DNA from 3 places in the Paenibacillus mucilaginosus 3016 genome. Region 2 is predicted to be linked to each of the others. Evidence: predicted binding sites of a transcription regulator. Region 2 holds the regulator's gene; each other region holds the start of a gene.

Region 1 (9,642 bases), 1.6 Mb from region 2:
CCCTTCATGAGCGCGGTGAACGGTATACTCGAAGCATGGGGTGTGCCCGCTTCGCGGATTCACTACGAATTCTTCGGCCCGGCGGGCTCCTTGAAGGGAGCGGCGGCGCCGGTGCATCCGTAAAGCGGTGACTTTGCGGCTGGCTGTGCGGGGATGAGATTGCCCGTCTTGCCGGGCGGGCAGCCCAGGGAAGGGACCGAAGGGGCTCAGGCATGAAGCTGCGGAAGCATCGGCTGTGAGCAGAGGCTAATCCTTCGGCCCGCCTGCCGCCTCCGCGGCCTGGGCCCTAAGCAGCCGGTTGACCGTCTCGCGGCGCAGGCCGATGAACTGGCCGATCTCGTCCTGCGTGAGCACATCGGTCAGCTTGCCGGGGCCCAGGTACCGTTCGAACCAGGTCTGCAGCTTCTGCAGCTTGGCCGCCGGGGCCGTCTCCGTCAGCTGGTCGATCCGCTGCTGCATCATCCGCAGCTTGTCCTGCAGCAGCTTCGCCGTGGACCGGTATTTGGCCGGGTCGCTCTCGAGCCCGCCGTACCAGTCCGCAGCGGGCAGCACTTCGATCTCGCAGGTGACCAGCGCAACGGCCGTCCCGTAGTAGGGGTTCGGCGAGATCAGGGAGTGATGCGGGATGATCTCCCCCGGGACTATGATGTTCACGAGGAGCGCATGCCCGTCCTCATGAACGCGGATGATCTTCAAGAGGCCGCTCTTCAGATGATAGAGCGGCCCTTGTTCCCCCTGCCGGAATAATGTTTCGCCTTTGTGCAGTATCATGCCGCATGCCCCCTGTGAATCAGCGGAAGCCTTCCATGGCTTTCGCTTTTTTGTGTCCATTATACATCCGGAGCGCGTACGAGGACAGAGGCCCCCGCCGGTACAGCCCCTTCCGGGAATGGAGGGGCTGTACCGGCGAGGTGACGGAAGAAGCCGGGTCTATGCTTGAATCAGCGCATCGCGTTCGATAGCGCCCGGCATTTTCTCCAGCCACTCCTTGCGGATCATGAGCTCGGCCCCGTCATCCGCATACGTGCCGACCTCGGCGGCGAGCCGGATATACACCGTCGCGAGGTCTCTTCGCATGCTGCCGGCGACGGCCGCCCCGTAATTGCTGAGTCCGAGAGCGGAGAGCGATAGGGTGTGGTGGAGCATCAGCTTATCGGAGAACGGGGACTCCACCGAGTCGGTCACCTCGGCTTCCCAGGTCTCGGGGGCCGGCAGATGGTCGTCACGCAGCAGGGAACTGAACACTTCAATATGCTTCGTGGCGATCCGCATTCCCCGCACAATGTGGGGGATGACATCCTTGGACCGCACACATTGGGCGAAGGCCTGCATCAGGGTCTGCCCGATCCGGTTCGTCAGGATATTGAGGTGCAGATGGGTGATCTCGGCGGCATTAAGCGTTCTCCGGTCGCCGAGCAGCCCGTTCAGCCATCCTTCCTTTTGGACAAACTCGGCCGTACGCGGATAGGTGATATGGGGAACGCGCGGCAGCAGTCCTTTTTCCAGCAGGAGGGTGGTGGCCTTATTGTAGAGCTCCGCGGCCGTCTTCAGATTATGGTTGAAGAAAGCGCGGATATCCTCCCGGGTGGAGCTTGCCAGGGCCAGCCCGTAAGCCGTCATGCCGCCAGTGCCCATCTGCCGCAGATACAGCAGTGTGAAGGTATCAGAGAACAGTCTCGGCGCATCCGGATTCACATCTTCGCCGGTGAAGGCACGGGGGATCGGGAAGTCCTCATTGCGAAAAAGCTTGTCCTTGAACGCCATATGCTCATTGGTCAGCGAGAGGGCATATTCGAGAATCGGGCGGACTTCCTCGTCTTCCACCTTCCTCAGAAAATAATGGAGCACGCAGTTCGCCATGCTGTCTCCGAGGTACCCTGTCCACAAGGGGGCGATTTCGCCCGAAGTCAGCTTGATCGGATGCTTCTGCATGGATAATCCCCTTTCCTTGCCTTGGTAATGAAAGTATTCCATGACAAGCACCTGGCTATCCGTCGGAAGATGCGGTCGGGACAGGGCCGGCGGGGTTGTGATAGGAAGAGCACCGGCAGTGAATTTGGGAGGGGAAGTACGGCAGGGAGCTTCGAATTTCATCAGGTATAACGTCCAAAGGTAAGGCGGAACCCCCCTGTGGAGCATGGAAGGGAGGGCACAAGAAAGACACGTGAGGGATGCCACATTCCGAACACAACCCGAGTGATCTGGTTCACATCCGGCCCCCTGCCTTCCGTGATAGGATGAATCCATGCAGAAGAGAATCAAGCAGCACACAAATCATGGAGGTGCTCCAAGATGGCAATGAAAGAAGCGGAAGTAAGTCAAGGCAGGGCGGCAGGATGGAGAGAGTTCCGGGGCGGGGCATGGCAGCAGGAGATTAACGTGAAGGACTTCATCGACCTCAACCTGACACCGTACCATGGGGACCACAGCTTTCTTGCGGGTCCGACGGATGCGACGAATGCACTGTGGGCGAAGGTCCGCGAGCTGATGGTGCAGGAGCGGGCGAACGGCGGTGTGCTCGATGTGGATGTGAACACCGTGTCCACCATCACCTCTCACGCACCCGGGTATATCGATCAGGCGAAGGAGCAGATCGTCGGGCTCCAGACCGATGCGCCGCTGAAGCGCTCCGTGCAGCCGTTCGGCGGGATCCGGATGGTTCAGGACGCATGTGAAGCCTACGGCTACAAGCTGCCGGAAGAGATCGTGCGCCTGTTCACGGACATCCGCAAGACGCACAACCAGGGTGTGTTCGATGCATATACGACGGCGATGAAGACGGCCCGGAAGGCGGGCATCATCACGGGGCTGCCGGATGCTTACGGCCGCGGCCGGATCATCGGCGACTACCGGCGGGTGGCGCTGTACGGCGTAGACCGGCTGATCGAGGACAAAAAGAACGAGCTGCAGCGGCTCGAGGCCGGCGCAATGATCGAAGAAGTCATCCGCGACCGCGAGGAGCTCTCCGAGCAGATTCTGTCCCTGCGGCAGCTCAAGGCGATGGCGGCCTCTTACGGCTATGACATCTCCGCGCCGGCGTCGAGCGCGAAGGAAGCGGTCCAGTGGCTGTACTTCGCTTATCTGGCGGCGATCAAGGAGCAGAACGGAGCGGCGATGAGCCTCGGCCGGGTGTCCTCTTTCCTGGACATCTACATCGAACGGGACCTGCGCAGCGGCGAGCTGACGGAAGAGGCGGCGCAGGAGCTCATGGACCATTTTGTCATGAAGCTGCGTCTGGTCAAATTCCTTCGTACGCCGGATTATAACGAGCTGTTCAGCGGCGACCCTACATGGGTGACCGAATCCGTGGGCGGCATGGGCGAAAATGGGCAGACCAAGGTGACGCGCAGCTCCTTCCGGATTCTGCACACCCTGTACAATCTCGGCCCGGCTCCGGAGCCGAACCTGACGGTGCTCTGGTCCACCGAGCTGCCTCAAGGCTTCAAGTCCTACTGCGCGAAGGTGTCGATCGAGACGAGCTCCATCCAGTATGAGAACGACGACCTGATGCGTCCGCATTTCGGCGACGATTACGGCATCGCCTGCTGCGTATCCGCCATGCGGATCGGCAAGCAGATGCAGTTCTTCGGAGCCCGGGCGAACCTGGCGAAGGCGCTGCTCTACGCGATCAACGGCGGCGTGGACGAGAAGCTTGGCATTCAGGTGGCTCCGGCTGCCGCGCCGGTCACTTCCGAGGTGCTGGGCTATGAAGAAGTGCGCGCACGCTTCGATGCGACCATGGATTGGCTGGCTGAGCTCTACATGAACACGCTGAATGTAATCCACTACATGCATGACAAATACAGCTACGAGCGCCTGGAGATGGCCCTGCATGACCGCGAAATTCTGCGGACGATGGCCTGCGGCATCGCCGGACTCTCCGTTGTGGCCGACAGCCTGAGCGCCATCAAGCATGCCAAGGTCAAGCCGATCCGCAACGAATGGGGCACAGCCGTCGATTTCGAGATCGAAGGCGAGTACCCGCAGTACGGCAACAACGACGAGCGCGTGGACGCCATTGCCGTCGAGCTGGCGGAGACGTTCATGAACAAGCTGCGCAAGCACCGGACATACCGGAATGCGCTGCCGACGATGTCCGTGCTGACGATCACCTCGAATGTGGTGTACGGCAAGAAGACCGGCACGACGCCGGACGGCCGCAAGGCCGGCGAACCGTTCGCACCGGGGGCGAACCCGATGCACGGCCGCGACCGCAAAGGAGCTCTGGCTTCCCTGGCGTCCGTAGCCAAGATTCCGTATGACAGCTGCCTGGACGGCATCTCGAATACTTTCTCCATCATCCCTAAGGGGCTGGGCAAGGAAGAGGAGGCGCGGGTGAGCAACATGGTGTCCCTGCTGGACGGCTATGCCGCCACGCGCGGTCATCACCTGAACGTCAACGTCTTCGACCGGGAGCAGCTGCTCGATGCCATGGAGCATCCGGAGAATTACCCGCAGCTGACGATCCGCGTCTCGGGCTATGCGGTCAACTTCATCAAGCTGACGCGCGAGCAGCAGCTCGATGTCATCAACCGGACGTTCCACGGCAGGGTGTAAGCCCGGAGCCTTCAGTGGAACAGGCCGGAATATTCAAGCCACTCATTTGAGGAAAAAAGGAGCGCATCCCGCATGAAAGGTAGAATTCACTCCATCGACACCTTCGGAACGGTTGACGGTCCGGGCATCCGCTTCGTGCTCTTCATGCAGGGATGCGCACTGCAGTGCGGCTTCTGCCACAACCCGGACACGTGGGACCCGAACCGCGGCCGCAGCGTCACGGTTGACGAAGTGCTGGCCGAGATCGAACCGTATCTCGAGTATTACCGCCGCTCGGGCGGAGGCATTACCGTGACCGGAGGCGAGCCGACCCTGCAGGCTCCCTTCGTTGCGGAGCTGTTCAAGGAATGCAAGCGCCGCTGGGGGCTGCATACCACGCTCGATTCGTCCGGCTACTGCCAGCCGGACCATGTGGAAGAGCTGATGAGCGTCACCGACCTTGTCCTGCTCGACCTCAAGCAGATGGATGACGCGAAGCACCGGGCGCTGACGTCGCAGAGCAACGAGCGGATTCTCCGCTTCGCCGCCTGGCTGTCGGAGCGGGAGCAGCCGGTCTGGATCCGGCACGTGCTCGTGCCCGGCATCACGGACGACTATGCGGATCTGACCGCACTCGGACGCTTCATCGGCGGGCTCAGCCGCGTCGAGAAGGTGGAGATCCTCCCTTATCACCGGATGGGCGTGTACAAGTGGCAGCAGCTCGGCCGCGACTATCCGCTCGAAGGGGTGCCGACCCCGGACGACCGGGAGGTGCAGCGGGCATACCGGCTGCTGGAAGAAGGCCGGGCGCAGAGAGCCCGGGAGAGCGGCCAGGCGGTTTCGCTGTAGCGCAGGCATGAGAGGAGTTGAGGAGGCGCGTACCCCAGGCGGTACGGCCTTCTTTTTTGCTGTGCGTAAAAGGACGGGAGTAAGTATAGGGCTCGCTGGCAGTGTGCAGATGTGCAGCCGCTTACCGGCCGCTGGGTCAGTCGGCACGTGCGAAGGATGATCGGAGGAGGAAGGGGTGAGCCGGGGGGAAAGCGTGCCACGCCTTTGCTGACCTGTCTGCAGCCTGATTGAGTCCCAGCTCTTACGCCTTGTGCCGCGTCTCCCTGTTACCTGCTGCCACATCTGAAGAAAATGGCTCCGGCCGGCCTTTCTTGCCGGATCTCTGCCGCGGCAGAAGAACGGCTGAATAAAGGCAGACAGGCGGGGCCGAATTTTGCCGGCAGGTGATCAGCCGCGACAGAGGAACGGCTGGATAAAGGCAGACAGGCGCAGCGGACTTGTTGCCGGCAGGTGATCCGCCGCGGCAGAGGAACGGCTGGATAAAGGCAGACGGGCGTAGCGGATTTTTTGCCGGCAGGTGATCTGCCGCAGCAGAAGAACGGCTGGGTAAAGGGAGACAGGCGGGGGCGATTTTTGCCGGCTGGTGATCCGCCGGGGCAGGGGAACGGCTGGAATAAAGGCAGACGGGCGTAGCGGATTTTTTGCCAGCAAGTGAAGCCGCAGCAGAAGAACGGCTGGATAAAGGCAGACAGGCGCAGCGGATTTTTTGCCGGCAGGTGATCTGCCGCAGCAGAAGAACGGCTGGATAAAGGCAGACAGACGCAGCCGAATTTTTGCCGGCAAGTGATCAGCCGTGGCAGAAGAACGGCTGGGTAAAGGCAGACAGGCGCAGCGGATTTTTTGCCGGCAGGTGATCAGCCGCAGCAGAAGAACGGCTGGATAAAGGCAGACGGGCGCAACCGAATTTTGCCGGCAGGTGTTCAGTCGCAACAGAAGAACGGCTGGATAAAGGCAGACAGGCGCAGCGGATTTTTTGCCGCAAGTGATCTGCCGCACAGCTTCCGATGGCTTCCAGCCTGTAAAATGGAACCATAAGTTGGTGGTTCCGATGCAATTGTGCAGCGCATTCCATTGCACGTTCTTTTTACACCTTCTGCTGCATCTTCTATTGCACTTCGACTTCAAGGAATCCTTCCAACCTTACTACGTGAAAATAATCACAAAGACAAAGAGAAATCAGGAGGAGAAACCCATGGTTCGCCTGTCGCTTGCTGCTCTGCTGCTCCGTTTTTTGTTCGGGGGTGGCGCCGTCGTTCTGGCCTCCGTGCTCTCCAAGAAGCTTGGAGGCAGCGTCGGAGGGATTTTCGCGGCTTTTCCCGCCGTGTACCTGGCTGCCCTGGTGGCGATCCGTCTGGATCACACGGGCAATGAGCTCGTAGCCCGCTCGATCTCCCTGTCCCAGGGGGCGCTGATCGGGATGGGCATCAACATTCTGTGCGCTGCCGCCGTTGGATACCTGTGCGCCAAACGGGGATGGAAGAGGGGACTGTCGCTGTCGATCGGCGGCTGGTTCGCCGTCTCGCTCGGCGTGTCGTATCTGCTCTTCAGTATCTAAAAGAAAGGTTGGCCTGATGACCATGCATACGAATTGGAAGGATCTGCTGCTTCGTTTTTTGCTCGGCGGGAGTGCGGTGGTCTTGAGTTACGCGGCTTCGGTCCTGCTGCCGTGGAAGGCGCTCGGGGGGATCTTCGCCACCTTCCCTGCGGTAATGATCGTCGCGGTGCTCATGGTGGGCTGGGCGCAGGGGTCGGCACGGGCGTCCGAGATTGCCCGGGGCTCCGTGTACGGGATGGCGGGATGCGCCGTCTGCGTCGTTGCCGTGCTGTATTTTATGAAAACGACGGGGCTTTGGTGGCTCAGTCTCGGGCTCGGCCTTGTGTGCTGGTACCTGAGCGCTTTTCTCATCTACAAGGTCCGCCGCTCGATCAAAAGCTCATAAAGGACCGCCGCTCCTCGGCGTACCGGTCATTGATATAAACTGGGCGGCTAAGTCCGTATACCAATTAGGAGGGATTTAACATGACAGCATACTTGGGACCCGCATGGAGACGTTTGACGGAAGAGCACCGGAGCCTGGGCGACATGGTGTATACGCTGGAAGCGAAGGTTCGGGCGGCAGGGATGGACAGGGGAGGCCGGCGCTCCTTTCCCGAGTGGGTGCTGGACGATCTGCACCGGAGTGCTGCGGCCCTGCGCGCCGAGCTGGACCTTCACTCCCTGTGGGAAACGAAGGACCTGTTCCCCTGGCTGATGGAGCTGTTCCCCACACCGGAGGGGCATATCATCGTCACCTCCCTTTGGATGCTGGAGAAAGAGCACGAGCTGGCCGATGAGTTTTTCGACTCCTTTTTCCGGGAGGTGGGGGACCTGAAGGCCGGACGAAGGGGAGCTGCGCTGACCCGCGTGCTGGAGGACCTGATGCAGGCGGTCCGGCTGGTCCGCGAGCACCTCGAGGCCGAGGAGGATCTGCTGCTTCCGCTGATGCAGGAGAGCCTGCAGCTTGCCGGTGAGCAGGGATAATGGAGGCGGCAGTACGGAGCCCGCATGATGCTGGGCAGGGGAGGAGTGGCAGGTGGAGAGGAACAGTGTGTTCTTGATGTGCTGCTCGTAATGGCGCCATTGAAATAGCGGAACTACGATTCGCTAATGTTAACCTGCCCTGGGCAGATAGGTGATAGCGGAACTACGATTCGCTATTTGCCTCTTTTAACAGGCGAATGTGGAGATAGCGGAACTCAGATTCGCTATTGCTGTGTTCGAGGGCATGGGATGGCGGTTTGGAGACAAATAAGGCATCTGAGTTCCTCTATTCCTCGGGAAATGATGGGAAATACTCGAATAAGACATCTGAGTTCCGTTATCGCGGGCGCCACGGCAGCCGGTCGGGGCTGAGCCCGCAGGCCGTGCCGCTCGGCCACTCCGCCGTGGCCGAGCTCATCGACGTGGCACCGCTGATGAGCCGCCGCGGGTCTGGGCGGCCGCCACCGCTGCCGCTCACCGCCGTGTGCGTTCCGCCGTAGGCTGAGCCAGTCGCCGTGGTACCGTTGCTGGCCCGCTGTCGTTGCCAATCCGCCAACGTGTGCGATCCACTGCGATGGGGACCGCCGCGGTCCGAGTGGCTGCCGTGTCAGCTCGGCCACGGTGGCTCCCGCCATGGCTGAGCCAGTCACCGTGCACCGTTGCTGGCCCGCTGTCGTTGCCAATCCGCCAATGTGTGCGATCCACTGCGATGCGGACCGCCGCGGGTCCGAGTGGCTGCCGTGCCGCTCGGCCACGGTGGCTCTTGCCATGGCTGAGCCAGTCACCGTGCACCGTTGCTGGCCCGCTGTCGTTGCCAATCCGCCAACGTGTGCGATGCACTGCGATGCGGGACGGCCGCGGGTCCGAGTGGCTGCCGTGTCAGCTCTTCCACTGTGGCTCTTGCCATGGCTGAGCCAGTCACCGTGCACGGTTGCCGATCCGCTGCCGTGCGGCCCGTCGCGCGGCTGAGCCGCCACGTGCCCGAACCGCTGTCGTGGTTGAGTCACCGCCGTCGCGAGATTGAGCCGCCGCTAGGCTGTGTTCCCACGGTGTCCGTTCTTTACCGTGGATCATACCACCACCGTGCCGCTCCCGCCGCGTCGCGCCTACCGATCCTGCCCGCCGCAGCTCCCCTGCCTCAGCGGCAGCGCCCCTGCCTCAGCGGCAGCGCCCCAGCCTAACCGGCAGCGCCCCAGCCTAACCGGCAGCGCCCCAGCCTAACCGGCAGCGCCCCAGCCTAACCGGCAGCGCCCCAGCCTAACCGGCAGCACCCCTGCCTAATCGGCAGCGCACCTGCCTCAGCGGCAGCGCCCCAGCCTAACCGGCAGCGCACCTGCCTAATCGGCAGCGCCCCTGCACCGGCAGGCTGACACCAACCTGCCGCATCCCATACCTGCAAGCCCCACGCCCGGAAGCCCCCCGGGCGTCTTTGGCATGTTCCGCCATATCTCAGGTGATCTACATCACTGATGGGGGCCCTTTCAATATGGTTAACTGGATCTATCGAAACTGAACTGGCGAGGAGAAATGAAGCATGAACAGAGCATTCGCTTCGAGGTGGGCACGCAATGTTTTCATCACCGTCTGCGGTCTGATCATCCTGATGTACCTGGGTTCAAGGCTGTTTACCCATATCGATCTGGCCTTATACGGATACATGGTTGGCACGGTGGTTTTCATCGGCGGGTTCTTCTACCGCTTCATGGCATGGGCGGACCGGCCGCCTACCCGGCTTA
Region 2 (9,642 bases):
ATGACTGGTAAGAGACGTAACTTCATGAGCTAGCGTCCCCCTTTCATAGAATATATCGTCTTAGGCATACAGAGAGTATATCACAAGATATATACGATTGGCGATGTAATGTGTGGAAAAATCGTGAAAATCCTAAATTTTTCTTAAAAATTGCAGAAAAAGCCGCGGTGAGATGCTGAATCAGCGTCGTCCATCGCGGCTTGGTCTGTTTCGCAGGAGCTGTCACGGCCGAATCCGGACTTGCCTTTCTGCTTGACGGCGCATGCCTTTCGATGATCGCTCGGATTACCTAAGTGTCAGATTCCAGGTATCGATCGGCTGTCCGTCCGTAAATGTATAATAATCATAGAAATACTGCTCCGGCTTATCTTCCGGTGCTATTTTATAGAAGACTTCCCATACCGGGGCACCGTTCTGAATACCCGGCATCACGCGGAGCACCTCCGCTCCAGGCACCTTCCCGGTGACCTTGGCTGCAGCCGCTTCCGCGTTCATCCCTGCTGGGGCGGGCTCGGTCCGGATCTTGTCTCCGGCAACGAAGACAAAGATGCCCTGCCCGATCTTGTCCTCCCCCGTAATCACGGTATAGGTTTCATCGCCTACGAACTGCTCTACTTTGTTTGCTTTGGCCAGCACCGTTTTCTCATAAGCGGCCTGCACCGCCTGGCGCTGTCCCGACCATACCGGTTCCATGACCGATTGAAAGACAACGCCGCCCCCGGCAAACACGGCTGTGACCGCGGCACACGTCAGGAGAAGAACCTTCCATCGTTTGCGCAACCCTTCTCCCTCCTTTAACTATGCTTTAAGCGGATGTCAGACGTTCGAAAGCGCCCTGTGCCTCATGCATGATTTTTTCTTCATCCAAAGTCAGACACTCCCTGTTGCGTACAAGCCATCTGCCGTCGACACATACGTCGGTAACGTCTCTGGAAGTGGCGGAATACACCACGTGCGAGATCAGATTCGTCCGCGGGAAGAAGTGAGGCTGGTCGATATCCATGGCGATAAAGTCGGCTTTCATTCCCGGCTGCAGTGTACCTACATCCTCAAGCCAGATAGAGCGCGCTCCGTCGACGGTTCCCAGCTTCAGCGCATCCCATGCCGGAACGGCTACCGGATCGCCTGATACGCCCTTATGAATCAAGGCGGCCAGCCTGATCTCTTCGAGCATGTCCAGGTTGTTGTTGCTTGCCGCCCCGTCCGTACCCAGCGACACCAGAACGCCGGCCTTCAGCAGCTCAGGCACACGCGCCACACCGCTGGCCAGCTTGAGATTGCTGTTCGGATTGTGGGATACGCGGACATCGTACTGCTTCAGGATGCCGATCTCCTCGTCGGTCAGATGTACGCCGTGGGCCACGAGCGTCGGACGGGAAAATACGCCGAGCTTCTCCAGGTGCGCGACAGGACGGCTACCGTACTGCTCCACGTTCTCCTGGACTTCGCGCGCGGTTTCGGACATGTGCGTGTGAATCGGCAGATTCAGTTCATGGGCAGCCGCTACGATCCGTTCAATATAATCCGGCGGGCAAGTGTAAGGCGCATGCGGTGACATCATCGCCGTGATCCGGCCGTCCGCTCCCCCATGCCAATCCTTCGCGAAGCGGACCGCCTCTTCCAGCTTCGCATCCTGTACCTCCCGGGGGCACAGACCGATGACGCCCCGTGTGAGGCACGCCCGCAGTCCGCTTTCCTCTACTGCTTTCGCCACCTCGTTCATGTGATCGTACATATCGACGAACATTGTGGTTCCGCCCTTAACCATCTCGAGGATCGAAAGCAGCGTCCCGCTGCGGACGTCAGCGGCCGTAAATTTGGCTTCCATCGGCCACATCTTCTCCTGAAGCCACAGCTGCAGAGCCATGTCATCCCCATACCCGCGCAGCAGCGACATCGCCGCATGCCCATGCGTGTTGACAAACCCGGGGAGGAAAAGCTTCCCTTTGCCGTCCACACGTTCGTCACATTCTCCAAGCTCGCCCGCAGGAGGCTCTCCTATGTATACAATCCGGCTTCCTTCCATGATCATCGTACCGGTAACCACCGGATTCTCTTCCTTCATCGTAATGAAAATACCGTTATCGATCCTCGTTTTTTTCACTTGTATACTCCTCTCGCAGCCTTACTGCTTTGACTTCAATGTACAACATCGGAAGAAGAGAAATCAAGCTGACTGAGGTCGGCCGGGCTTGCTCTGGGACCCCTTAACAATCATGAGAATGTGGCATCAAGGACAAACTAAGATTGCAAATCATTACATGAGTATGTTATTTTTAATTTTGTGTGAATTTGGGCTGTTTTCCTACATAAAACCCGAAAAATTTATTAATTTTTTGTAAATTTCACAATCTTTCACAATCTTGGGAGGCCAAAAACAATGCTTTTTACCAAAAAAAACGACACCGACTTTTTGCTGCTCTTGATCAAAGCGTCGGAAAATACACTGGATGCTGCGCAAAAGTTCCGCGATGCGGTCATGGGCACCGAACCGCCGGCGACGTTTTACCCGCAGCTGAAAGAACTTGAGCATAAAGGGGACCAAATCACACACCAGATCTACAAAGGGCTGAACAAGGTTTTCATCACGCCGATTGACCGTGAAGATATCATGGTGCTGGCTACGAAGCTTGACGATGTGCTCGACGGCATCGAAGCGACCATCGCCCGTTTTGACTATCTGAACATTACGGTTTCCGATAATTATATGAAGGAATTTTCCGCGGTCATCGTGGCCAGCTGTCAGCACATTCTCGACGCCTTCAAACTTCTCGCCAAAAAGAAGTACATGCAGCTCTCCGAGCATACGGTTCAGATTAATTCCCTGGAGAACGAGGCGGACCGTCTGATGCGCGAAGGAATCCGCGAAATCTTCATGAATCCGAAGGACCCGTACCATGACTTCAAACTCAAGGAGCTGTACGAGCGTCTGGAAGAAACAACGGATGCCTGCGAAGACGTAGCCGATATTCTCGACAGCGTAGTTCTGCGTTACTCCTAACGCAGCCGTTCGTACTCCAACCCATACCCTTTGATCCAGCGGCAGCATTAGGAGGAACCCATGTTAACAACTATTATCGTCATCGTAGCACTGGCGCTGCTCTTTGACTTTATCAACGGCTTTCACGATACGGCCAACGCTATTGCCACTTCCATTTCGACCCGTGCTCTTAGCCCGCGGGTTGCCGTCCTTGGTGCGGCCATACTCAACTTTGTCGGAGCCATCTTCTCCTCGGAAGTGGCAAAGACCGTCGGCGGCTCGGTCGCCAACCCGGCAACCATCGAGAACGGCATGCATATCGTTATCGCAGCCCTGATCTCGGCGATCATCTGGAACCTGCTCACCTGGTATTACGGTATCCCGTCATCCTCATCGCACACGTTGATCGGCTCTCTTGCAGGTGCGGTCATTGCGGGTGCAGGGATGGGCGCCCTCAACTGGGACGGTTTCCGCTCGATCGTCATTATTCTGGTGTTATCCCCGATGGTCGCTTTTGCTACCGGGTTTATCATCATGTGGATCATCCGCCAGCTCATCGTCATGAGCGGGAACAGCTCCCGGACCAAGCTGAACCGGACGTTCCGCAGCTTTCAGGTCATCTCGGCGGGTCTCCTCTCCTTCTCCCACGGCGGCAACGACGCCCAGAAGGCAATGGGTATTATCGTCTTCGGTCTCGTATCGATGGGATATCAGGATACACTCGATGTACCGCTCTGGGTTAAACTTTCAGCGGCAACGGCGATGGGTCTCGGAACCTCCATCGGCGGCTGGCGCATCATCAAGACGATGAGTAAGAAGCTCCTGAAGATCGAGCCGGTCAACGGCTTCGCTTCAGACCTGAACTCCTCCATCGTCATTCAGGTCTCTACTCACCTGGGGATGCCGCTGTCCACCACGCACGTCATCTCGTCTTCTATCATCGGAACAGGCTCGGTTATGCGGTTCCATGATGTCAAGTGGGCGACGGTGACCCGGATGATCATGACCTGGGTGATCACTATCCCGATCTCGATGATTCTGGCCTACTTGATTTACAAGATTATCTTCAGTCTGTAGCACTCGGAACAGACCAAAAAGCCCTGAGCTTCAGCTCCGGGCTTTTTGGTGTTCTAGGATCTTATCATCGCGAATTAGTCCAGATAATATGCGAGACTCTGCAGCTCCGTCGTGAAGTCGGCGTGATGCACCCGCACCTCGGATGGAACCTTGATAATGAGCGGTGCAAAATTCAATATCGCTTCCACCCCGGACTCGACGAACCGGTCCGCAACCTGCTGGGCTTCCGCAGCCGGCACCGTAATAATGCCGATGCGCACCTTGGCCTCTTGGATGACCTCGTTCAGCTCGGACATGGGCTTCACCTTCAAGTTATTGATCGACTCGCCGATCTTGTTCTCCTGCGCATCGAACACCGCGACGATCTTCATGTTATCCTTCAAGTAAGCGTTATAATTACAGAGCGCCCGGCCGAGGTTCCCCGCGCCCACCAGGGCGACGGGGATAACCTTGTCGAGCTTGAGAATCTGCCGGATCTTTTCAATCAGATAATCCACATCATAACCGATTCCTTTTTTGCCGAACTCTCCGAAGTAAGCGAGGTCCTTGCGGATCTGCGCCGGATTCAAGTCCAGCTTCACGCCGAGATCCTGTGAGGAAACGGTTTGCACATTCTTCTTGCTGAGTTCATTCAGGAACCTCAGGTAAATCGGCAGTCTCCGGACAACCGCTTCCGATATTTTTATCGTCTTCATGCTTCGTTCTCACCCATCCACTGCTTTATTCTTGGCACGAGCTGAGCCGAGTTCATATGCTCGATCCTCGGACCCGGGAGCGAGTACAGAAAATACTTGCCGTACTGCGTATCGATCACTCTCGTGTCGTAGATGATCACGATGCCTTTATCGGCTGCGGTCCGGACAAGCCGCCCGAAGCCCTGCTTGAACCGGATCACCGCTTGAGGAACGGACAGCTTCATGAAAGCGTTCATCCCCCGCTGTTTGAGCTTCTCCGTCTTCGCTTCGACCAGAGGGTGGTTCGGCGGCTGGAAAGGAAGCCGCACGATCGCCAGGCAGGTCAGCGCATCGCCCGGGATGTCCACACCTTCCCAAAAGGAGCTTGTTCCGAGGAGGACGCAAGCCTTGCTGTTCTGGAACAGCCGGGTCAGCTTGCTGCGGTTGCTGCTGTCGACTCCCTGCCCGAGAACCGTTATCCCGAACGAAGCCAGCACATCCTTAAGTCCAGCATGCGCCAGCTTCAGCATCCGGTTGGAGGTGAAGAGCACGAGCATCCGGCCTCGGGTCTGCAGCGCTACCTCCGCCAGCGATGGAATCAGCCGGTCGAGGAATTCCTTCTCCCCTGCCGCCCCCTTGAGCGTAGGAAAATCCCTTGGAATGACGACGAGGGCCTGCTCCCTGTAGTTGAACGGAGAAGGCAGCTGCACCGTACGCAGCTTCCCTTGCTCTTCGTCTTTCTTAAGGCCCAGCTGTTCGCAGGTATAATCGAACGACTTGCCGACGGACAAGGTCGCAGAGGTTAGAATGACACTGTCCTTCACACCGAAGAACTGTCCCTGAAGCATCGAACTGACGTCGATCGGTACGGAAGACAGCTGCAGCGACCGGTTCTTGTTGTAGTGGCCGGCCTCCATCCAGTACACATAGTTCTCATCCGGCATCGTCATGAAGAAATGGAGTGCATCCTTCTGCCGGTGCAGCTCCTTGACCGACCCGCTGAGATCGGTAAGAACTCCCTGCACATCGTAATCGTCCTGTACTTCCTTGATGTCCGAGATGAGACGCTCCACTTTCTTCAGCGTATCGTTAAACAGAAGCATGATATTTTCTTCCGTGACCATCAGCTTCTCCCAGCCGGAAGGCAATTTCTCTTTGCGCACCCGGTAGACGAGCGCATTGCCTTCGCTCTGCTGCGATGGATCGCTACGCGAGACAAGCAGCTGATACAGCATCTCGGACAGACTCTCCCACTCCTCCCGGAGTACCAGCAGCTTCTCTACCGCTTCGTCAACGACTAAACACCAGGTCCTGGCCTTCTCGTCTTCGTGACGCTGCAGCCGGAAGCGCAGGGAGGAGAGCTGACCGGCCCGGCTGTCCTTATACAGCCAGGCTATGGCATTCGAGAGGCCGTGATAATGCAGCTCGATGCCCAGATGCTTGCCGGCCACATCCTCAAAGTGATGAGCCTCATCAATGACCAGGTGCTTATAGGAAGGAAGCAGCCGGTTCTCCGCCTTCGTATCCGTGAACAATAGAGAGTGGTTCGTTATAATGACGTCGGCCGAATTCGCCTGGTGTCTCGCTCGGTGATAGAAGCAGCGCTTGAACCAGGGGCATGCACGGTTCAGACAGGATTCCGTATCGCTTTCGACGGAGTGCCAGAACTGCCGTCCCCGTCCCGCAAAGTGCAGTTCTTCTTCATCGCCATGCTTCGTTTCCCCCAGCCAGACCAGCATTTGTCCAGCCGTTATTCGGTCTTCTTTGCCGTGCTCGAAGTCCATCAGGTTCATCTTCTGCTCGAACTTGCGCAGGCACAGGTAATGGCTCCTACCCTTGAGAACGGAAGCCTCGAACCCGATCGGGAAGAGCTCATGGAGGAGAGGAACATCCCTTTCCCGAAGCTGTTCCTGCAGGTTGATCGTATGGGTGGACACCACCACCTTCTCGTCCTGCTTGATCCCGTAATACAGGGAAGGAATGAGATAGCCCAGCGACTTGCCCGTGCCTGTTCCCGCTTCAATGATGAGGTGGCGCTCTTCTTCGAACGCCTCCTCGACTTCATGGATCATCTGGACCTGGGCATCACGTTCTTCATAGGCGGCGAATTTCGTCTTGAGCGCAGCCCGGAGCCCGTCATAGAATTCCTCGAAGCTGTCCGGCAGCTGCCTCACCTCTTCCGGGGTGCGGACGGGCTCTTCGTCCCCCCACTCCTCCACGTTCAGGGCAAACTGTCTGAAATACCGGTCGGCATCGGGGTCGAGCGGCGAGTGCAGCTCCTTGTACTGCAGCATCTCCTGCACAAACCAGCCGAAATCGCTGGCCGAATCGGCAAAAACCATCTCCATGCGCTGGAGCGTCAGCAGAGGAAGCCCTTGAAACCGCTCAATGCAGCGGTTCCAAATCGCAGCTGTCACTTCTGCGTCGCTGTCGGCCTGGTGAGGCCGTTCATGTGCGATACCCAGCGCCTGACAGGCCATGGAGAGCTGGAGTGACCCGAGTCCCGGGAAGAGGACGCGCAGCGCGTCCATCGTATCCAGCACACGCCCGTCAAACGGGAAGTACCCCGTCTCATCGAGTGCACGCTGCAGAAACGCAAGGTCAAAAGCAATATTGTGTCCAACAAGGACCGACTCTTCCAGCAAGGGCACCATCTCCGCCATCACGGTATCCAGTGACGGCGCATCCTTCACCATGTCGTCGGTAATGCCGGTAAGTGTAGTAATAGCAGCAGGTATACTCATGCCCGGGTTGACGAGAGAAGTATACCTGTCCGTAATATCTTGGTCATTTATAATAAAGAGCCCGACTTGGATAATGCGATCCGAAGTCGTGCTCCCGGTCGTTTCAAAATCCAGAACCGCAAATTTCATACGTGCTGTGTCAATCCCTTCATCCCCACTCTCCCCTTAAGCATACCAATCTTGCAGTCAAAAGGGAATAGCAAACTTGGCCATGCGCTTACGACAGCGGTTCGCGGGATGGGGAAATATCAAACTGCAGGCCGCCGCCGCCTTCACTGCATACGCCAAGCTCAAGGAGCGGCTGGACACTGGCCGGATCGGTGCGGTACGCCATGTTGAAAAATTCACAGGCTTTATCCATATTGTGCTGCTGGGCCTGGATACAGCCCATGGCGTTGTACGAAATCGCCTTGATCTGCATATTCTCAGTCAGCTGGGATAAAAATTGAAAATGTGTATAGCTCTCGGTCATCTCTCCTTTGCGGAGATACGACATCGCCAGATAAATGCGCGCCAGTGTAAAATCAGGCTGCAGACGGACCAGCTCATCGAATTCTGCGATGGCCTCATCAAACATGTGCAGCTTGTAGAAGCCCTGGCCGCGGATGAACAGCTCCGTCCGTTTGCCGGCCAGCTCCGGATCCGAAGGATCGCTGCCGCTGAAGGATATCCCGGCGGCGCGCATCCCCCTGACCCATCGATTCCTCGAACTGCAGCCACTCTTCAATGCAAGCGTCGCTCATGGCCTTCAGCGCGCGGAGCTTTTCCTGCAGCTCTCTGCGTTTCACGCCGGTGGAGGACGGGTACTCCGCCATGACTTCGCTCAGCATCTCGTTCATGGAAGCAAAAAGATGTTTGAACACGGCTGATCCCACCTTACGCTTCGTCTAATGTAGTTACATTGTGCGTCTCCCCGTCGCGTTTCATGCGGACTACAAAACCGTGGAATGAATTTCTTCCTTGAGCACAGTGACGACGCTGTTGTTCTCGCCCATGATGGCAATCTGCGGCACATGCTTGCGGGCTTCCTCATCCGACAGCATAACGTAAGAAAGAATAATGACCGTATCGCCGGGATGGACGAGGCGGGCTGCCGCGCCGTTCAGACAGACGACCCCGGAGCCGCGGGGGCCCGGAATGATGTACGTTTCGAATCGAGCCCCGTTGTTATTGTTAACAATCTGCACTTTCTCGTTCGGAAGCATGTCAACCAGATCCAGCAGATCCGAGTCAATAGTAATGCTGCCGACATAATTGAGATTGGCTTCTGTCACCGTGGCGCGGTGGATTTTGGATTTCAGCATGGTACGAAACATGGATGATCGCCTCCTGGGGTGTGTAGCTTCCGTTCTACCGGATGTTCAGAATCCGGTTATCTATCAAACGCGTACGGCCGAACCGCACCGCGAGAGCGACAATGATGCGCTGCCCCGCCTCAGGGGCCGTGAACGGCTCAAGCGTTGGGTACTTGAGCACTTCAGCATAGTCGATGTCCGCCAGCGGGGACCTGCCGATCTCCCGGCGGATCAGAGCCGTCAGCTCAGCGGCTGTAAACCCGCTGCCGCGCTCTTCCGTCAGCCGCTCCGCAGCGTTCAGCGCCGCCGAGAGCACGAGAGCCTGGCTGCGCTCCTCCTCACTCAAGTAGACGTTGCGGGAGCTGAGCGCCAGGCCGTCCGCTTCTCTGACGATCGGACACGGCACAATCGTTACCGGCATGTTCAGGTCCTTCACCATCTGCTCAATGACGGCGACCTGCTGCGCGTCCTTCAGCCCAAAATAGGCCCGGTCGGGCTGGACGATATGGAAGAGCTTCGTCACCACGGTGGATACCCCGTCAAAATGGCCCGGGCGCGATGCCCCGCACAATCCCTCGGAGACGCCGGACACCGATACGATCGTCTTGGTCGGCGAAGGGTACATCTCCTCTACCTGCGGGAAGAATACCAGGTCCGCCCCCGCTTCTTCGGAAATATTCAAATCCCGCTCCTCATCGCGGGGGTAGCGCTCGAAGTCCTCGTTCGGCCCGAACTGCAGCGGGTTAACGAAGATGCTCAGCACGACGAGGTCGCACTCCCGGCGGGCGGCTTCCAGCAGGGAGGCGTGCCCCCGGTGGAGAAAACCCATTGTAGGCACGAAACCGACCGTCAGGTTCGGGTTTTGCGCTTTC
Region 3 (9,642 bases), 3.6 Mb from region 2:
TTCGTACCGGCGTCCTCTGTCTCTTTCCAGTGCGGCAGATACTGCAGATAGACGATCGCCGACCCGAGCATCGCGCCGGCGAGCTGGGCAATCACGTACACCGGCACGAGAGCCCAGTCAAAATCCCCCTTCACGGCCAAAGCCAGGGTGACTGCAGGATTAAGGTGGGCCCCGCTGACTTTGCCTACCGCATACACGGCGAAAGCCACGGCCATCCCCCACCCCATGGTGATGACGATCCAGCCGCCATTATTTGCATACGACTTCTTGAGCGACACTCCCGCACATACGCCTGCACCCAGTGTGATCAGAATCATCGTGCCAATCAGCTCTCCAAGCCATGGTACCATGAACCCATCCTCCTTTAATAGAACAGTCACATTCCGCGGCCAAAGAAAAAGAGAGCCACAACAAGCGATCCTCCCTGCAGGCAGGGGGATCATTGCTGTGGCTCTCCAAGTCTCCGTCACGACTATTAACTTAATGCCATTCTAATACAATAATGTAAGCGATGTCAATGTGAAGTTTTCATGAAGTGTGACTTATCTCCTTGCTTGCGCTTCACTGCACGCTCCTGTCGTAATGCTTGAACAAGCTTTCATTGGACGTCGTCACCGCCGTGGCTCCCGCTTCCAAGGCCCGCTCCACATCCTCCACCGTGCGGATCAATCCCCCGGCAAAAATCGGAATGCCGCTGCGCTGGTGCACCTCAGCAATAATGGAAGGCATGCCGCCCGGCAGCACCTCGATGAAGTCCGGCTTCGTTTTCTCCAGCAGCGTGTAGCTCTTCTCCAGTGCAATCGTATCGAGCAGGAAGATCCGCTGAATCGCTTGAATGCCCTTCTGCTTGGCCTTCAGGATCACGCTTGTCTTCGTCGAGATGAGCCCATAGGGCTTGATATCCTGGCACAGGTACTCGGCCGCATACTCGTCGCTCTTCAGCCCCTGGATCAGGTCCGCATGAAGGAACATCTTCTTGCCCCGGCTGCGGGCCATCGTATAGATGCTCTTCAGCTGGCCGATATGGGTATCGAGGAACACTCCGTACTCGTAGGAGCTCTCCAGAATCTTCTCAAACTGCTTCATCGTCTTGGCTGCAGGCAAAATCTTCTGTCCGTGAAAAGTCACCGCCGTTCCTCCTTCGCTCACTCCAGGGTATTACCTACCATACCCAAAGAAAAGCAATCTGGCAATGGTCATCCCCCAGCGGGGGTATATTCCGATATAACAAACTCCCGCTGCCTGTTCAACAAACGGGATTTCCATAAGAGATGGATACCATTTCGGAAAACGGCACACAGCCCCTCCCAGGCGGCAGCACACTGCAGGGAATAGAAAACCAAAAATACCTGCCCGGTTTCCCGGAACAGGTATTCTTCTTTCGCTTCTTCCTATGAAGCTTCCCGCTTATTTCAGGGATGCTTCAACTTCCTTCACCATGCCCTCTACCGAGATCAGGCCGCCTCCGGAGAGGTACCAGAAGTTCGGATCGAGGTACACGATATGGCCATCCTTGAAGGCTTTCGTGTTCTTCACGAGGTCGTTCTCAATCGTCTGCTTCGCATTGGATTGTCCGCCCACTACCGCATCACGGTCTACCACGAACAGGTAGTCCGGATTCTTCTCTGCAATATATTCGAAGGAAATGCTCTGGCCGTGTGTCGTGACTTCAATGCTCTTGTCTACTGGAGTGAACCCAAGGACGTCATGAATAAGACCGAAGCGCGAGCCTGCGCCATATGCGCTCACTTTGCCGCCGTTGCTCAGAATGATAAGAGCTTGTTTGCCGCTGGCGGACGCCTTTTCCTTAACAGCCTTCACCGTTGCATTCACTTTCGCCAGCTCCTGCTCGGCAGCCGCTTCCTTACCGAAGATCTTCGCGAGCGTCTTCGTATTGTTCTCGAACGAAGTCATGTAGTTTTTTGTATCCAGTGCAACATACAGCGTAGGAGCGATCTTGCTCAGCTCTTCGTAGGCTTTGGACTGTCTGCCGGAGATGATGATCAAATCGGGGCTCATCGCGCTGATTTTCTCAAAATCCGGCTCCGTCAGGGACCCTGCATTCTTGTACTTCGCATCCTTGTACTTCGAGAGGTAAGACGGGATGTTCGCCTGCGGAACGCCGAGCACTTCCACTCCAAGCCGGTCGAGGGTATCGAGGGCACCGAAGTCAAATACAACAACCTTGGACGGAACGCCTTTGATCTTGGTTTCGCCGAGCTCATGCTTGAAGGACTGCTCTACAGGTGCCTTGGCTGCTTCGGGAGCAGGGGACCCGCTGCCGGCAGCATTGTTCTCAGGTGCAGCTGCACCGCAGGCGGATGCGATCACGGCAATGATCAGGGTCAGAAGCAAAACGGATAATTTTCTCATGGTTGATCACCTCTATGTTTAGTGGGACTGGCATACGAAATGGATGATGCAGGATCATATATAGGGTTGTGTCATGACTCACTTGTAGTAAATGCAAATCCGGTTCCCGTCAATCTCCTGGATTCGGATATCCATGTCGTACACTTCTTGAAGCAGCTCGGAGGTAATGATCTCCTCCGTCACCCCATCGCCTACGACACGGCCGTCCTTCAGCGCGACAATATAGTCGGAATAGCAGGAAGCGAAGTTGATGTCATGGATGACGATGACAACCGTCTTGCCGAGCTCGTCGGCCAGCCTCCGCAGTACCTTCATGATCTGCACGCTGTGCTTCATGTCCAGGTTATTCAGCGGTTCGTCGAGCAGGATATATTCCGTATCCTGGGCCAGCACCATCGCCAGATACGCCCGCTGGCGCTGCCCACCGCTGAGCTGGTCAATGTACTTGTCCTGCATGGGACCGAGCTCCATGTAATCGATCGCTTCGGTAATGTACCGCTGATCCTCCGGCGTCAGGCGCCCCTGGGAGTAGGGGAAGCGGCCGAAGGCGACGAGCTCGCGGATCGTGAGGCGGATGTTGATATGGTTGGTCTGCTTGAGAATCGAAATCTTTTTGGCGAGATCGTTGCTCTTCCAATGCCCGATCTCCCGTCCTTCGATGAACACCTCACCGCTGTCCTTCGACAGCAGCCTGCACATCATGGAGAGCAGAGTGCTCTTGCCCGCCCCGTTCGGACCGATGAAAGAGGTGATCTTCCCGGGTGTAATGTTGACGGATACGTTCTCAACGACATTCTTGTTCCCGTATTTCTTGGATACGCTCCGAACTTCTACCACGACCGATTCTCCTTCAACAGCAGATAGATAAAGTAAATACCGCCGACCAGATTGACGATAACGCTCACGGTCGTCGAGAAGGTGAACACCCGCTCCACGACGAACTGGCCGCCGACCAGGGCGATGATGCTGATAAGCATCGCGCCGGGAATCAGCACGCTGTGCTTGTAGGTGCGCAGGAACTGGCAGGTCACGTTGGCTACCAGAAGACCGAGGAAGGTGATCGGCCCCACCAGAGCCGTCGAGATCGAGATGAGCACGGCCACGATGATCAGCAGTCTCTTCACGACATGATCGTACGGGATGCCGAGCCCTACCGCATGCTCCCGGCCCAGCGACAGCACATCCAGAAACTTGGCGAACCGGAGGTAATACAGACCGGTCAGGGCCATGCCGATGCTGCCGAGCACCAGCAGATCCGTATTGATATTATTAAAGCTGGCGAACATCCGGTCCTGCAGGATCAGGAATTCATTAGGGTCGATGAGCACCTGCATGAAGGAGGCGAAGCTCTGAAACAAGGTTCCGAAGATCAATCCCACGAGAAGCAGGTAATAAATATTCCGGCCTTCCCCCCGGAACAGGAGCTTGAACAGTATGCCGGCAAAGACCACCATGAGCGATACCGAAAGCACGAAGTGCACGTTCTTGCTCATCAATGTCAAGGTCGTTGACCCGAACGCATACACGATGAACGTCTGAAGCAGCATGTACAGCGAATCGAGACCGATAATGCTCGGCGTCAAAATCCGGTTGTTCGTAATCGTCTGGAAGATCATGGTCGAGAAAGCGATGGCCCCTCCCGTCAGGGCAATGGCCAGAATCTTCTTGGCCCTTCGCGGCATCACGTATCCCCAGTTGCTTCCGATGTCAAAGAGCAGGAACAGGCCGATAACCCCCAAGGCCAGCAGGGCAAGCACAGTGAGCTTGGCGGTGTTATTCATATGCCTTTCTCCTCATTAGCAGGTACAGGAAGATCGCGCTGCCGATGACCCCGACTGTCAGACCGATCGAGATCTCATACGGATAAATGATGACGCGTCCGAGCACATCGCAGAACAGAACGAACACGGCGCCGAGCATGGCCGTATCGGGCAGGCTCTTCCTCAGATGGTCGCCCCGCAGGATCGTCACGATGTTCGGTACGATGAGCCCGAGGAACGGTATCATGCCGACTGTCAGGATCACGACCGCCGATACCAGAGAGACCAGCACCAGGCCGAGATTGACGACCTGCTTGTAATTCAGCCCGAGATTCATGGCGAAGTCCTCGCCCATTCCCGCAACCGTGAACTTATCGGCGAACACGTAAGCCGCAATCACGAGCGGAATGCTGATATACAGCATCTCGTACCGCCCTTTGACGATCATCGAGAAGTCCCCCATCAGCCAGGCGGACATGCTCTGGACGAGATCGTACTTATAGGCGAAGAAGGTCGTGATGGAAGAGACGATATTGCCGAACATCAGCCCCACCAGAGGAATGAAGATCGAATCCTTGTACTTCACCTTGTCGAGAATTCGCATGAAGATGAACGTCCCGGCGAGGGCAAAGACGAAGGCTACCAGCATCTTCTCAAGCGGAGAAGCGGAGGCGAACAGGAGCATCGCCACCATGATGCCGAACCGCGCCGAATCCTCCGTCCCCGAGGTGGTCGGGGACACGAACTTGTTGCGGCTGAGCTGCTGCATGATCAGTCCGATGATGCTCATGCTCACACCGGCCATCAGAATGCTCAGCAGCCGGGGCAGTCTGCTTACCAGCAGAATCTGAAGCTGATCTTCCCTTAAGGTAAAGATATCCAGAGGTGAAATATCTTTCACTCCGATGAAGACGGAGCAGAATGACAGAAAAATCAATGCAATCACTAGATATCTTCTTTTCATGCGGCTCTACCTTTACCTTTTCTTCCCTGATCGTCAGACTGTAAGCTGTCACGCGGATTGATATGTATTATCATTACGTCAATAATGATATTCATTATCATTTACGGATATGATTGTATCCCGATCGCTTTAAACTTGTCAATCCCATTACAATCTATGACATTTGTGTTACAAAACCATGATCATTCCATGAAAAAAAGGGCGCCCAAAGGGCACCCTGTAAGACTGAAAGGAATGATTGCTGAAGGTATTTCTATTAGTAAGCCAGCGTGAACAGCCCGTTGATGTGCGACAGGTAGCGCATATTGCTCGCTTCCTTCATCAGCGTAGCCGGAAGTCCCTTCAGACGCGTCTGGTTGGCACCGATCGTACCGATGCCGTCCTTGCGGCCGAGGCTCGCCAGGGTACCGGAGAATACCGGCGTGAACGGATCCATCGGAGCGCCGTTCAGGTAAGCGAAGATGTTGTAGCCGATCGTCTCGCCCATCTGCCATGCCAGCTGTGCCGTCGGAGGATAAGGACGTCCCTCTGGGCCGAAGACCACAGCGGAGTCGCCGGCCAGGAATACATCCGGGTGGGATGTGGACTGGAGACCTTCCGTAACCGTCGCACGGCCGCGGTTGACTTCGATGCCGCAGTTCGCGACAACGGAGTTGCCCTGCACGCCGCCGGTCCATACGAGCGTATTCGTGTCGATGGTGCTGCCGTCCTTCAGGTGTACCGTCGTAGCCGTCATCTCGGTGATTGCCACACCGGTCAGGAACTGTACGCCGCGTTTTGCCAGGGAAGTCTGCGCACGCTCCACGAGTTCAGGAGCAAATCCGGCCAGGATGGACGGACCCGCCTCAACACAGTAGATGGAGATATCGTTGAAGTCCACGCCCTTCTTGCGGCACAGGCCAGGAAGCATGTCGGCGAATTCTCCCACAAGCTCGATGCCTGTCAGACCGCCGCCGCCGACAACGAATGTGGCGTCCGCTTTGTCCTTGGACTGGACATAAGCGTCGATGCGGGCTTCCACATGGGCACGCACACGGTTGGCATCCTGTACGGACTTCAGCGTGAAGCTGTGCTCCTGGAGTCCAGGAATGCCGAAGTAGGCTGTCTCGCTGCCGAGAGCAATGACCAGAATATCGTAAGAAAGCGTCTTGCCGCTTCCGAGAAGCACCTGCTTCTGGTCCAGTTCAATCTTCTCCACCGCATCGATCCGAAGATCGACATCCTGGCCGCGCAGCAGCTTCTCGAGCGGCAGAGCCACGTTCTTCTCCACGAGATTGCCTGCTGCAAGACGGTGCAGTTCCGTGATGATTTGGTGTGATGGTGTCTTGTTGACCACCGTGATGGATGCTTCTTCCGCCGACATATACTTACGCAGCGTGGTAGCGCTGAGCAGACCGCCATAACCGCCGCCCAGGATCAAAATTTGCTTTGACATACGTATCCTCCCGTCTCGTTTCAACGATAACTTAGCGCTGCTGATTCTTCTCGCCGACAACTTCCAAGAACGCCTGTGCGAAGCGCAGGGTCTTCTGTACCTGAGGATCCTTCAGCATCTTCAGGATGCCGAACAGGCCCACCGTGGAAGCTTCAACCTGGGTACGGTCGTTCGCTTCAATCGCTGCAGCCGCCAGACCCTTCGCCTTCTCACCGATCGGCTTCACGAATTCTTCGACGCCGCCCTTGATATCTTCGATGAGTACTTTATCCGTTACCACATTTTGAACAATGTCGTACGTCTTGGTGAGCAGGGTCACCATTTCCGCCAGCTTCGGCAGGTTCTCGACCAGTACGGTCAAGGATTCCTGAACCTCAGGCTTCATCAGTTGATCAAGCACGTCGAGCTGTTCGCGTACAACCGGCTGAACTTCGGCACCTCGGTTATCTAGCACCGCTTGTTTGGATGTCTCTGACATAGTAACGTCCTCCTATGCATGAAAATAGTAGCCCCCGGTATCGCGTTACCTGATTTCTCCCTACTACCCATTAGAATTGTTACATTTTTCACAAAGATAAACATACGAACCCAACATTATCTTGTTGGTCAATTCATGTCTATTCAAGGGATACCCTTGCAACCCATAGGGATGCCAAGGGGGAGCAGGCCGGAACCGAACCCTATGTACCTCCTATTATACTCCCGTAATGTTTAGGAGAGAAACACCACTTATCTACATTTGTGAACATTGCATGAATAAATTGTGTCGAAAATCCAGTCTTTTTCCAGGTTTGAGAGGAAGGCGTTTCCATTTTGACACCAGAAGATATTGCCATCTGCCCCGCATTGTGCTATGATACTGTTTGTCTGAATGTAACAGACAACCTTCTATCGCGGAGCCGTGGTGTAGAGGCCTAACATGCCTGCCTGTCACGCAGGAGACCGCGGGTTCGAATCCCGTCGGCTCCGCCATTTCTTATCTCATCCGGCCCGCTGCCGGCATGATCATGACACCGACTGAATCGGGCAGGAATTTATTCCTGCCTTTTTGCTATATCCGGAAGCCTGGACCTCCGGCAGGCTTCCCCCTACCTCTCCCTGCCCTTACTTCTGATCGAGGTGACGATAGATGAGACGCGGACGCTTCGCCCCGACGCCTTCGGGGCTTCTTCATATCGGCAATGCCTTCACGGCCCTGCTCGCCTGGCTGCAGATCCGCGCGGCATCTGGCTCCTTCGTGCTGCGCATCGAAGACATCGATACGGCCCGCTCCCGGCCCGAATATACCCGGCAGCTGCTGGAGGATCTCGCCTGGCTCGGGCTCGATTGGGATGAAGGGCCGGACAGCGGGGGCCTCCATGCGCCTTACGAGCAGAGCCTCCGCCTGGAGTCATACGCTGCCGCCGCCCGGCGGCTGGAGGAGGGCGGCTGGCTGTACTCCTGCTTCTGCTCCCGCGCCGAGCTGAAGGCCGTCGCCCGGGCCCCTCATGGGCTGGCCTCCGAAGGGGCCGCCTACCCGGGGCTCTGCCGGCACCTCACCGCCGCGGAGCGGGAGCAGCGGGCGGCACGCAAGGAGCCGGCCCTCCGCTTTGCCGTTCCGCCGCGGGAGGTTGTCTTCACCGACGGCGTACAGGGCGGGCAGCGGGTGGCGGCCGGAAGCCTCGGCGACTTCGTCGTGAAGCGCGCGGACGGCGTGTTCAGCTACCAGCTGGCCGTGGTGCTCGACGATGCCGCGATGGGCGTCACCGACGTGCTCCGCGGCGCGGACCTGCTCGACTCCACGCCGCGGCAGCTGCTCCTCTGCGAGGCGCTCGGTCTGCAGCCGCCGGCTTACCACCACGTGCCGCTGCTCTGCGCACCGGACGGCAGCCGGCTGTCGAAGCGCGACCGCAGCCTGACGCTCTCGTCTCTTCGCGTGTCGGGCATGCGCCCGGAGCGGCTGCTCGGCCTGCTGGCCTTCCTGGCAGGCCTGACCGACCGGCCGGAGCCGGCCTCGGCGTACGAGCTCACCGCCTGCTTCGAGCCGTCCCGCATCCCGCGGACGCCCGTCCGCATTCCGCGAGAGCTCTGGGCCGGGCTTCCCTCGGTCGGCTGACCGCAATGCGGCCTTACAGCTCTGCGCAGCCCGGACGTTCTCCGGACCCCGGAGGCGGTTCGGCTGACCGCCCCCCAGCTCCGCCACACCTCAAGAAAGGGCGGCAGGGACCATCGTCCCTGCCGCCCTTTCTCTTATCTTTGGCTTATCGCAGCTTACTTCTTGTTTACCGCCTTGTAAGAAGCCGTGAACTCCTCGATAATCTTCGAGCCGCCTTCTTTCTTCCAGCGCTCGACTTCCTTCTGGAAGCCGGCTTCGTCGATGCTGCCCAGCATGAACTTGTAAGTGGCGTCTTTGATGATTTCCTGAAGGCGTGCGCCTCTCTCCGTATACGTCTTGGAATCGAGCGGCAGCGTCGGATCGTGGATCAGGAAGCTGTTGTTGTCCTTCACGAGCTCCTCAGCCTTCGTACGCACCGGCAGCGTGAATCCGGAAGTCAGCATCTTGATCGTGCTCTCGCCGCCAACCTGCAGCGCTTGATAAGGCTTCACATCGCGCTCCCACAGCTTCACATCATCCGTAAGCATCGCTTTGCCGTCCTTGATCGAATAGTGCTTGCCCTCCTGGCCGAAGAACAGCAGGTTCGCCGTTTCGGGTGCCATCAGCTTGTCGAAGTAAGCCAGAATGTCCTTCAGCTCCGCTTCGGTCTTCACTGCCGATTTCGGGAAGACTACGCCGGAGCCGAAGCCCGGAAGCGCCCATACACCCGGCCCCTTAGATCCTTCGATGCGGTTGGCCACTTCAAGAACCGCGTCCTTGTTCACAGCGGAGAGCTTCTGGTGAAGCGTCAGCACGTCCGGCAGGGAACCGATATAAATCCCGGCCTTGCCTGTCGTGAACAGGTTCTGCTGATCGGTCTTGCTGGTTACAGGGAAGTCTTTGTTGATCGCGCCGTCCTTGAACAGCTGCTGGAACCACTTCATCGTCTCAAGGTAAGCCGGATCTTCGAATTCCGGATAGATCGCCCCATCCTTCACACCCCAGTTGTTCGGCGTGCCGAAGTAGGAGGATACCG

The links. The regulator Rex, encoded in region 2, represses fermentation and respiration genes when NADH is low (regulators of the CRP and FNR family bind a similar motif). The targets are predictions, from matches to a motif close to TTGTGAAATATTTCACAA.
Region 1: a site for Rex is predicted at 2,195-2,212, ahead of pflB (formate C-acetyltransferase). Genes of this name have one in related genera too.
Region 3: a site for Rex is predicted at 7,087-7,104, ahead of PM3016_RS36090 (DUF1641 domain-containing protein). Genes of this name have one in related genera too.

Annotation. Positions count from the first base shown of each region.
Region 1 covers NC_016935.1:1,940,987-1,950,628, forward strand. The annotation lists gene hmpA (NO-inducible flavohemoprotein) at 1-123, shown strand, start outside; gene PM3016_RS08745 (Crp/Fnr family transcriptional regulator) at 247-771, opposite strand; gene PM3016_RS08750 (DUF3231 family protein) at 931-1,932, opposite strand; gene pflB (formate C-acetyltransferase) at 2,293-4,557, shown strand; gene pflA (pyruvate formate-lyase-activating protein) at 4,630-5,385, shown strand; gene PM3016_RS38085 (hypothetical protein) at 5,773-6,462, opposite strand; gene PM3016_RS08765 (DUF3147 family protein) at 6,578-6,940, shown strand; gene PM3016_RS08770 (DUF3147 family protein) at 6,957-7,325, shown strand; gene PM3016_RS08775 (hemerythrin domain-containing protein) at 7,406-7,906, shown strand; gene PM3016_RS08780 (hypothetical protein) at 9,441-9,642, shown strand, end outside.
Region 2 covers NC_016935.1:3,493,970-3,503,611, reverse strand. The annotation lists gene PM3016_RS15270 (hypothetical protein) at 1-26, opposite strand, end outside; gene PM3016_RS15265 (cell wall elongation regulator TseB-like domain-containing protein) at 286-780, opposite strand; gene PM3016_RS15260 (amidohydrolase) at 806-2,104, opposite strand; gene PM3016_RS15255 (DUF47 domain-containing protein) at 2,381-3,001, shown strand; gene PM3016_RS15250 (inorganic phosphate transporter) at 3,062-4,057, shown strand; gene PM3016_RS15245 (redox-sensing transcriptional repressor Rex) at 4,132-4,752, opposite strand; gene dinG (ATP-dependent DNA helicase DinG) at 4,749-7,604, opposite strand; gene PM3016_RS15235 (tetratricopeptide repeat protein) at 7,693-8,160, opposite strand; gene panD (aspartate 1-decarboxylase) at 8,408-8,791, opposite strand; gene panC (pantoate--beta-alanine ligase) at 8,826-9,642, opposite strand, start outside.
Region 3 covers NC_016935.1:8,609,915-8,619,556, forward strand. The annotation lists gene PM3016_RS36055 (MIP/aquaporin family protein) at 1-350, opposite strand, end outside; gene PM3016_RS36060 (glycerol-3-phosphate responsive antiterminator) at 562-1,128, opposite strand; gene PM3016_RS36065 (siderophore ABC transporter substrate-binding protein) at 1,408-2,373, opposite strand; gene PM3016_RS36070 (iron ABC transporter ATP-binding protein) at 2,452-3,210, opposite strand; gene PM3016_RS36075 (iron chelate uptake ABC transporter family permease subunit) at 3,204-4,154, opposite strand; gene PM3016_RS36080 (ABC transporter permease) at 4,147-5,097, opposite strand; gene PM3016_RS36085 (NAD(P)/FAD-dependent oxidoreductase) at 5,354-6,532, opposite strand; gene PM3016_RS36090 (DUF1641 domain-containing protein) at 6,564-7,010, opposite strand; tRNA gene PM3016_RS36095 (tRNA-Asp) at 7,428-7,504, shown strand; gene gluQRS (tRNA glutamyl-Q(34) synthetase GluQRS) at 7,662-8,627, shown strand; gene PM3016_RS36105 (extracellular solute-binding protein) at 8,783-9,642, opposite strand, start outside.